3 regions of the Streptomyces sp. NBC_00667 genome follow, and region 2 is predicted to be linked to each of the others. Evidence: riboswitches for the same ligand, from Rfam matches in the RefSeq annotation. Region 2 holds a riboswitch; each other region holds the start of a gene.
What was found. A riboswitch is a leader RNA that binds a small molecule or an ion and turns the genes downstream of it on or off. The one in region 2 is predicted to bind cobalamin.

Region 1 (3,262 bases), 2.8 Mb from region 2:
TCATCGGCGGCGCCGGGATGAAGGCCTTCTGGTACCACTTCGCCATCATGTTCGAGGCCCTGTTCATCCTCACCACCGTCGACGCGGGCACCCGCGTCGGCCGCTTCATGCTCCAGGACACCCTCGGGAACGTGCACAAGTCCTTCAAGGACGTCAGCTGGAAGCCGGGCGTGTGGATCGCGAGCGCGGTCGTCGTCGGCGGCTGGGGCTACTTCCTGTGGGTCGGCGTGGAGGACCCGCTGGGTGGCATCAACCAGCTGTTCCCGCTGTTCGGGATCGCGAACCAGCTGCTGGCGGCGGTCGCCCTGGCGGTCTGCACCACGCTGCTCGTCAAGTCCGGCCGGCTCAAGTGGGCGTGGGTGACGGGCGTCCCGCTGGCCTGGGACGTGGCGGTGACCCTCACCGCCAGCTACCAGAAGGTCTTCTCCGACAACCCGAAGATCGGCTTCTTCGCGCAGCGCGACCTGTACCAGGACGGCATCGACGCCGGGAAGGTCATCAAGCCGGCGAAGGACCTCGACCAGATGCACACCGTGGTCACCAACGCCACCGTGGACGGCGTACTTTCCGTGCTGTTCGCCCTGCTGATCCTCATCGTGCTGGTCGACGCTGCCCGGACCTGCGTCAAGGCGGTCCGCGCGCCGCAGGGCGTGACCCTCACCGAGGCCCCCTGGACCGAGTCGAAGATCGTCGCCCCGGCGGGGCTGATCGCGACCGCCGAGGAGCGGGCGGAGCTGGCCGCCGCCGGCCTCGACTCGGGCGGCGGCAAGACCAAGGAGCCGGTGGCGTGAGCGGCGTCCGGGAGGCGCTGGCCAAGGCCCGGTACTACGTACGGGAGTTCTCCGGCGAGGCCGCCTACGACCGCTACGTGGCCCACGCCCGCTCCCACGACCCGGACGCCGAGGTCCTCACCCGGCGCGCCTTCGAGCGCGCCCGCACCGACGCCCGCGAAGCCGACCCGCGCGAGGGCTTCCGCTGCTGCTGAACCGGCCACGGGCCGCCGCGTATCTCCCGGAAACGCGGCGGCCTTTTCCGTGCCCCCGCGGCACACTCGGTGCCATGGACATCACCATCAGACGGGCGCTGCCGGCGGAGTACGAGACGCTCGGGGACATCACCGCCCGGGCCTACCTCGACGACGGCCTGCTCACGTACGGCGAGGACGATCCGTACCTCGCCAGGCTCCGGGACGTGGCCGGCCGCGCCGCGGCGGCCGAGGTGCTCGTCGCCGTGCTCGGCGACGGGCGCGTCGTCGGCGGTGTGACCTTCGCCGCGCCCGGCAGCGCGCTGTGCGACATCGCCCGCGCGGACGAAGCCGAGTTCCGCATGCTGGCGGTCGCCCGCGAGGGCCGCGGCCGGGGCGCGGGCGAGGCGTTGGTACGGGCCTGCGTGGACCGCGCCCGGGCCCTGGAGGGGGTACGCAGGCTCGTGCTGTCGACCACCGAGGACATGCCGGCCGCACACCGGATCTACGAGCGCCTGGGCTTCGTACGGTCGCCGGATCGGGACTGGGAGCCCGTCCCCGAACTCGGTTTGCTCACGTACGGTCTCGCGCTGTAGTCGGCGCGCGACACAACATCTAGGGGGTCCCCCAGGAGGGGGCCCCCACATGTATGCTCGTGCTCGCTGTCGCCGCAGGGGAATCCGGTGTGAATCCGGAACTGTCCCGCAACGGTATGAAAGGCACCCATAGGTGCGTCCGAAGTCCGAGGACCTGCCGACAGCACGCCCGGCTCGACCGAACCGGGAACAGCCACGTCCGGGCCTCGCGGTTGGGCCGGTGGACGCCGCGCGGCGCAAGCGTGCCCTGATGGGGGACGGCCCGTGCGCGCCCACTCGCGCCCCGCGCCGAAGGTGCCCCGGAGCCGAGTGAGGGAGAGCTCCCCCCGTGACCATCGCGCCCGCCGCACCGCGCGCCGAGTCCGACCCGTCCGACAACGCAACCACCGGCGGGGGCCATGGGGCCGCGCTGCTGCGTACCCTCACCGAGCTGACGGCTGACCTCCCCGACACCGACCCCGGCCGGGTCGCCGCCGCCGCCCTGCGCGGCCGCAGCGCCACCGCGGACGAGGCCGAACTGCGCTCGCTGGCCACCGAGGCCGCCGCCGGGCTGATCTCCGAGGACCCGGCGTACTCCCGGCTGGCCGCGCGCCTGCTCACGCTGGCCGTGCGCGACGAGGCTGCGGGCCAGGGCGCCACCTCCTTCGCCGCGTCCGTCGCGGTCGGCCACCGCGAGGGCCTGATCGCCGACCGTACGGCCGAGTTCGTGGCCGCCCACGCGAACCGCCTCGACGCGCTGGTCGAGCACGCGCTCGCCGAGGGCGCCGACGACCGCTTCGGCTTCTTCGGCCTGCGCACCCTGCACAGCCGCTACCTGCTGCGCCACCCCCTCACCCGTCAGGTGATCGAGACCCCGCAGTACTTCATGCTGCGCGTGGCCTGCGGTCTCGCCGCGGACGAGAGCGTGACGGCCGTCGAGGAAGTGGCCTCGCTGTACCGGCTGATGAGCCGCCTGGACTACCTGCCGTCCTCCCCCACCCTCTTCAACTCCGGCACCCGGCACCCGCAGATGTCCTCCTGCTACCTGCTGGACTCCCCGCTGGACGAGCTCGACTCGATCTACGACCGCTACCACCAGGTCGCCCGCCTGTCCAAGCACGCCGGCGGCATCGGTCTGTCGTACTCCCGCATCCGCGCCCGCGGTTCGCTGATCCGCGGCACCAACGGCCACTCCAACGGCATCGTCCCGTTCCTCAAGACCCTCGACGCCTCCGTCGCCGCCGTCAACCAGGGCGGCCGCCGCAAGGGTGCCGCCGCCGTCTACCTGGAGACCTGGCACGCGGACATCGAGGAGTTCCTGGAACTGCGCGACAACACCGGTGAGGACCAGCGCCGTACGCACAACCTGAACCTCGCGCACTGGGTGCCGGACGAGTTCATGCGCCGCGTCAACGCCGACGCCGACTGGTCGCTGTTCTCGCCCGCCGACGTCCCCGAGCTGGTCGACCTGTGGGGCGACGACTTCGACGCCGCCTACCGCAAGGCCGAGGCGGCGGGCCTCGCCCGCAAGACGATGCCCGCCCGCGACCTGTACGGCCGGATGATGCGCACCCTCGCGCAGACCGGCCAGGGCTGGATGACCTTCAAGGACGCCTCCAACCGGACGGCGAACCAGACCGCCGAGCCCGGCACGGTCGTCCACTCCTCGAACCTCTGCACCGAGATCATCGAGGTCACCAACGACGGCGAGACGGCCGTCTGC
Region 2 (3,262 bases):
CGTCAGCCCGCGGAGCATCTCCATGCCGGGCTCCAGCAGCGAGACGTCGCCGCGGAACTTGTTCACCAGGTAGCCGGCGATCAGCGACTGGTCCTCGGGCGACAGCAGCGCCGTCGTACCGAAGAAGGAGGCGAAGACGCCGCCCCGGTCGATGTCCCCGACCACCACCACCGGGAACCGCGCGGCGCGCGCGATGCCCATGTTCACGATGTCGGTCCGGCGCAGGTTGATCTCGGCCGGACTGCCCGCCCCCTCGCAGATCACGGCGTCATACGTGCCCCGCAGTTCCTCCAGGCAGTCCGTGACGATCCCCAGAAGCTGCTCCTGCCGCCCGCCGTGGTAGCCCCGCGCACTCATCTCGCCCACCGGCTTGCCCAGCAGCACCACCTGGCTGCTGCGGTCACTGCCGGGCTTGAGCAGCACCGGGTTCATCAGCGCGGTCGGCTCCACGCGTGCGGCCTGCGCCTGCATCGCCTGCGCCCGGCCGATCTCCGCGCCCTCGCGCGTGACGAACGAGTTCAGCGACATGTTCTGTGCCTTGAACGGCGCCACCTTCACGCCCTGCCGGGACAGCCAGCGGCAGATGCCCGCCGTCACCACGCTCTTGCCCGCGTCCGACGTGGTCCCGGCTACCAGCAGACCGCCGCCCCGCTTCACACCGTTGCTCATGCCCGCCCCTTCCTCGACCGGCGTACGACCGGCCACCGCGTCACCGCACACCGCAGTGCCACGCACGCCCCAAGCGCCACCCACGTCACCCGACGCGACAGCCGTACCGCCCGCTCGATGTCCGCCACTTCGACCGGCCGTCCTGCGGCGCCGTTCAGCACGGCCCGGTGTTCGACCCGTCCGCCGTACGCGAGGGTCCCGCCGAGGCGTACGCCCAGCGCCCCGGCGAACGAGGCCTCCACCGGACCGGCGTTGGGGCTCGGGTGCGCGGCGGCGTCGGCGCGCCAGGCGCGCACGGCTCCCCGCCGGTCGGGCCCGGACAGTACGGCGGCGAGCGCGGTCAGCCGGGCACCGGGCCAGCCCGCCAGGTCGTCGAGCCGGGCGGAGGCCCAGCCGTAGCGCAGGTAGCGAGGCGACTTGTGGCCGACCATCGCGTCCAGGGTGTTGACGGCACGGAACGCCAGCAGTCCGGGCACGCCCGCGAGGGCGCCCCAGACCAGCGCCCCGACCACGGCGTCGGAGGTGTTCTCGGCGACCGACTCCACGACGGCGCGGGCCAGCTGCTGCTCGTCCAGGGCCTGCGGGTCGCGCCCGCACAGGTGCGGCAGCCGCTCCCGGGCCACCTCGGCGTCCCCGGCGGCCAGCGCCCCGCCGATCGCGCGGGCCTCCCGGCCGAGCGAGGTACCGCCGACGACGGCCCAGGTGGCGGCCGCGGTCAGGGCGATACGGGCGGCAGCGGGCCGGGAGCGCACGGCGCGGGCGCCGAGCGCACCGACGGCGGCCGCGCCCCCGGCGCACACCAGGGTGTGGACCACGCCCCGTGCCCGGTCGTCCCGCCACAGGGCGCGTTCGAGGGCGGCGGCGGCTCGTCCGAAGGCGGCCACGGGGTGCCCGCGGCGCGGATCCCCGAGGATCCGGTCGCCGATCAGGCCGGCCGTGGCGCCGTACGCGAATACGCGATCGGCACGCATGGTGGCAGTTGTGTCCTCGCTCAGGGTCCGCGCCCTGGTTCGACGTGTCCGGCGGCGAGAGTTCCTGGCTCCCGGGACGCACGGACCGCGTGCGCTACCCGGTGACAGTGGCGGGACCGCGCCGGATTCGCACCGGACTTCCTCTCCATGCCGCCGTAATGGCTCGGGCAGTCCACCACGCACCGCGAACGCCCGTCAACTTGCCGTTGACCTGCGGCGAGGGAGCGGGACGGCCGGGCAGGGTACGCGAAAGCTCCCCACGGGAATCCCGCGGGGAGCTTTCGACGACCGGCGCGTCGGCCGACGCACGGTCAGAGCGTCGGCCGACGCGCCGGTCCTCGCGTCAGCTGACGATCAGGTAGATCGCGTAGGCCACGGCGAGGCCGCACAGCGCGAAGCACGCGTACGCGCCGCTGCGGGCCACGGTCGCGGTCCCGCCCTGCTCGGTGGCGGTCTCGTGCTTGGAGAGACCCACGAGGCCCAGGGTGAACAGGGCCACGAGGGCGACGGTGGCGGAGAGGCTGACCCCGAAGACGGAGCCGAGTGCTGCCCAGTCGATCTTCATACCGCTGATTCCTCTGTCGTTCTCGGGGTCAGACCGCGGCGGCCGGGGCCGCGGGTGCCGGGGTGGCCGCCGGGATGGTGGCCTTGAGGTCCTCGTCGGTCACGGCGGCCGTGGTACCGGCGGCGGCGATCGGCGGGACGGTGACGGCGGCCATGGCCGTGGTGACGACACCGGGCGCCTCGGCGGCGGCCGTGGCCGTCTCCGTGACGTTGTGGTGGTCGACGACCTGGCGGCGCGAGATGAACCAGATCGCGGCGCAGGAGGCGACCAGGAAGACCACGACGGCGGCGACGCCGACGTTGCCGGTCCGCATGACCAGCTCCGCACCGGCGCCGACCAGGGCGGCGGCGGGCAGGGTCAGGCCCCACGCGATGAACATCCGGGTGGCGGTGGACCAGCGGACCACGCCGCCCTTGCGGCCCAGGCCCGCACCCATGACCGCGCCGGAGCAGGCGTGGGTGGTGGAGAGGGAGAAGCCGAGGCTGGAGGAGGCCAGGATGACGCTGGCGGCCGAGGTCTGGGCCGCGAAGCCCTGCTGCGGCTGGAGGTCGGTCAGGCCGCTGCCCAGGGTGCGGATGATGCGCCAGCCGCCCAGGTAGGTGCCCGTCGCGATGGCCATGCCGGCCGAGATGATGACCCAGACCGGGGGGTTCGCACCGGACTCCAGGGCGCCGCCCGCGACGAGCGCGAGGGTGATGATGCCCATCGTCTTCTGCGCGTCGTTGGTGCCGTGCGCGAGGGAGACGAGACCGGCCGAGGCGATCTGACCGGCGCGGTAGCCCTTGGTGGAGGTCTTCCCGCCGACCTTGCCGCCGAGCTTGTACGTGAGCCTCGCGGCCAGCATGGCGGCCGCACCGGCCACGAGGGGAGCCGCGACCGCGGGGATGAGCACCTTGGTGACGACAACGCTGCCGTTGACCGCGCCGAGGCCGGCCGAAGCGACCGCGGCGCCGATCAGGCCGCCCATCAGGGCGTGGGAGGAGCTGGAGGGAAGCCCGACCAGCCAGGTGACGAGGTTCCAGAGGATCGCGCCGACCAGGGCGGCGAAGATCACCTC
Region 3 (3,262 bases), 3.0 Mb from region 2:
GACCGGCGACTTCGAGGGGTACGTCACCTTCGGCGCGGCCTTCGACACCCCGCCCACCTATAACACGAGCGTGCTGCACGCCCCGGAGCGGTTCGTCCTGGACTTCCCGCACCCGGCCACCTGCTGACGCGACACCGGCCCGGCCCCGCGCTACCGGTGCTCGGGGTTCGGGAAGTCGAAGCGGCATCCGGCGTCCCACTCCGAGCGCTGGTTGCCGTGCGCCGGGATACCGCCCGCCCGTTTCAGCAGGGCGGCCAGGTGCATGAGGTTCCAGCTCATGAAGGTCGTGTTCCGGTTGGTGAAGTCGTTCTCGGGGCCGCCCGAGCCGGGGTCCAGGTACGAGGGCCCCGGCCCGGCCTCACCGATCCACCCGGCGTCGGCCTGCGGCGGGATCGCGTACCCGAGGTGCTGGAGGCTGTAGAGGACGTTCATGGCGCAGTGTTTGACGCCGTCCTCGTTGCCGGTGATGAGCGCCCCGCCGACCCGGCCGTAGTAGGCGTACTGGCCCCGGTCGTTCAGCAGCGAGGAGCAGGCGTACAGCCGCTCGATGACCTGCTTCATCACGGAGCTGTTGTCCCCGAGCCAGATGGGGCCGCACAGCACCAGGATGTCGGCGTCCATGATCCGGCTGTAGAGGACGGGCCACTCGTCGCTCTCCCAGCCGTGCTCGGTCATGTCGGGCCAGACGCCGGTGGCGATGTCGTGGTCGACGGCGCGGACGAGCTCGGTCCGGGCGCCGGCGGCCTCCATGACCGCCCGGCTCCGGGAGATCAGGCCCTCGGTGTTGCTGGTCTCGGGGGACCGCTTGAGGGTGCAGTTCACGAAGAGGGCGCTCAGGTCGCCGTAGCGGGGGGTCTGCGCGGTTGCGGAGTCGTCGGCCACCGCACCACCGTGCGTCGCACCGGACGCGGCCGCCAGCGGGCGCGCCCGGAAGGGGCGGGTTGTGACCCGTCCGGACGGGCGACTAGGGTCATGGGGCCTTGGTGTTCGGGAAACCGGTGGGAAACCGGTGCGGCCCTCGCCACTGTGATCGGGAAGTCCGGCTCCACTCTCCCCCAGACTCCGTCCGGGAGGTGCCCCCACCGCGGGAAGCCACTGGGACCTGCGCGGGAGACCGCACGGCCCCGGGAAGGCGGAGTCAGGGCATCAGTACCCGTGAGCCAGGAGACCGGCCGGGGCGCGTCGTCCATCCACGAGGTGCTGGAGAGGTCTCCACAGTCATGCATATCGCCGAGGGCTTCCTGCCCCCGTTGCACGCGGTCGCCTGGGGCGTCGCGTCCGCCCCCTTCGTCGTACACGGTGCCCGGGCCCTGTCCCGTGAGGTGAGGGCGAACCCGGAGAGCACGCTGCTGCTGGGCGCGTCGGGGGCGTTCACGTTCGTCCTGTCGGCCCTCAAGATCCCGTCGGTGACGGGCAGTTGTTCGCACCCCACCGGGACGGGGCTCGGCGCGATCCTGTTCCGGCCACCGGTCATGACGGTGCTCGGGACCATCACCCTGCTGTTCCAGGCCCTGCTGCTCGCGCACGGCGGGCTGACCACGCTCGGCGCGAACGCCTTCTCGATGGCGATCGCCGGACCCTGGGCGGGGTACGGCGTCTACCGGCTGCTCAAGCGGTTCGACGTGCCGCTGATGGTCACCGTCTTCTTCGGCGCGTTCTTCGCCGACCTCGTCACCTACTGCGTGACCAGCGTCCAGCTGGCGCTGGCCTTCCCGGACCCGTCGAGCGGGTTCCCCGGCGCGCTCGCGAAGTTCGGCGGGATATTTGCGCTCACGCAGATCCCGCTGGCCGTCAGCGAGGGGCTGCTGACCGTCCTGGTCATGCGGCTGCTGACGCAGTCCAGCAAGTCCGACCTGGTCCGGCTCGGTGTCGCCGGGCCGGCCGGTGGCGCCGCGCGCACGGAGGCCGCCCGATGAGCCGCAACGCGAAGATCAACGCCCTGCTGCTGCTCCTGGTCGCGGCGCTCGCCGTGCTGCCCGTCGCGCTGGGCATGGGCGACGGCAAGGAGGAACCGTTCGCCGGCGCCGACAGCCAGGCCGAATCGGCGATCACCGAGATCGAGCCGGGCTACGAGCCGTGGTTCTCGCCGCTGTACGAACCGCCGTCCGCGGAGGTGGAGTCGGCGCTGTTCGCCCTCCAGGCGGCCCTCGGCGCGGGCGTGCTCGCCTACTACTTCGGCCTGCGCAAGGGCCGCCGCCAGGGCCTCGCCCAGAGCCACCGCGAACAGTCGCCGGGCCGGCCGCCCCGCGACGAACAGTCCTAGCCGGTGCTGCCCATCGACGTGGCGGCGCACGGCAGCCGCTGGCGCCACCGCCACCCGCTGGAGAAGGCGCTGCTGGGGCTCGGGCTCACCGTCACCGCCGTCGCCCTGCCGCCCTGGCCCGGCGGGCCGCTGGTGGCGGCGGCGACCCTGGCCGTGCTGCTCGGTCCGGCCGGGGTCGCCGGACGGCAGCTGTGGCGGGCCTTCCGGATCCCGCTGGGCTTCTGCGTCACCGGGGCGCTGCCCCTGCTGTTCGCGGTGGGCGGCCCGGCGGGGCCGGTCTCCCTGGCTCCGGACGGCCCCCGGCACGCGGCGGAGCTGCTGCTGCGTACGTCGGCGGCCTCGCTCGGGGTGCTGCTGTTCGCCTTCACCACCCCGGTGTCGGACGTGCTTCCCCGGCTGGTGCGGGCGGGCGTCCCGGCCCCGGTGGTGGACGTGGCCCTGGTCATGTACCGGATCGGGTTCCTGCTGCTGGACTCGGTGGCCCGGGTGCGCCGGGCGCAGGCGGCCCGGCTCGGGCACACGGGCCGGGCCGCGCTGTGGCGTTCGCTGGCCGGGCTGGCCGCCACCTCGTTCGTACGGGCCTTCGACCGCGCGGCGCGGCTCCAGGAGGGGCTGGCCGGGCGGGGCTACGACGGGGCCCTGCGGGTGCTGGTGCCCGGGGCGGCGGTGTCGTGGCGGTTCCTGGCGGCGTCGGCGGCCCTGCTGGGCGCGCTGGTCACCGTGACTCTCACCCTGGAAGGGCGGTACCTGTGAACCCGTTGGTGGAACTGGTGGGCGCGGGCTACGCGTACGAGGACGGCCCCGAGGTGCTGTCCGGCGTCGACTTCGCCATCGCGCGGGGCCGGGCGCTGGTCCTGCTGGGCCGCAACGGCAGCGGCAAGACCACGCTCATGCGGCTGCTGAGCGGCGGCCTGCGGCCCGGCGCGGGCCAACTGCGGCTGGACGGCACGGCGGTGCGGTACGACCGCACGGGGCTGACCCGGCTGCGCAGCTGCGTGC

Region 1: linked by a shared signal. The riboswitch ahead of OHA81_RS21045 (ribonucleoside-diphosphate reductase subunit alpha) and the one ahead of OHA81_RS08340 (cobalamin biosynthesis protein) in region 2 are both predicted to bind cobalamin.
Region 3: linked by a shared signal. The riboswitch ahead of OHA81_RS22055 (energy-coupling factor ABC transporter permease) and the one ahead of OHA81_RS08340 (cobalamin biosynthesis protein) in region 2 are both predicted to bind cobalamin.

Annotation. Positions count from the first base shown of each region.
Region 1 covers NZ_CP109022.1:4,498,062-4,501,323, reverse strand. The annotation lists gene OHA81_RS21060 (carbon starvation CstA family protein) at 1-791, shown strand, start outside; gene OHA81_RS21055 (YbdD/YjiX family protein) at 788-985, shown strand; gene OHA81_RS21050 (GNAT family N-acetyltransferase) at 1,060-1,560, shown strand; cobalamin riboswitch at 1,614-1,736, shown strand; gene OHA81_RS21045 (ribonucleoside-diphosphate reductase subunit alpha) at 1,889-3,262, shown strand, end outside.
Region 2 covers NZ_CP109022.1:1,741,714-1,744,975, reverse strand. The annotation lists gene OHA81_RS08345 (cobyric acid synthase) at 1-669, opposite strand, end outside; gene OHA81_RS08340 (cobalamin biosynthesis protein) at 666-1,640, opposite strand; cobalamin riboswitch at 1,677-1,810, opposite strand; gene OHA81_RS08335 (hypothetical protein) at 1,984-2,205, opposite strand; gene OHA81_RS08330 (inorganic phosphate transporter) at 2,234-3,262, opposite strand, start outside.
Region 3 covers NZ_CP109022.1:4,727,926-4,731,187, reverse strand. The annotation lists gene OHA81_RS22065 (AMIN-like domain-containing (lipo)protein) at 1-127, shown strand, start outside; gene OHA81_RS22060 (flavodoxin family protein) at 151-882, opposite strand; cobalamin riboswitch at 965-1,191, shown strand; gene OHA81_RS22055 (energy-coupling factor ABC transporter permease) at 1,221-1,916, shown strand; gene OHA81_RS22050 (energy-coupling factor ABC transporter substrate-binding protein) at 1,913-2,263, shown strand; gene cbiQ (cobalt ECF transporter T component CbiQ) at 2,267-3,016, shown strand; gene OHA81_RS22040 (ATP-binding cassette domain-containing protein) at 3,013-3,262, shown strand, end outside.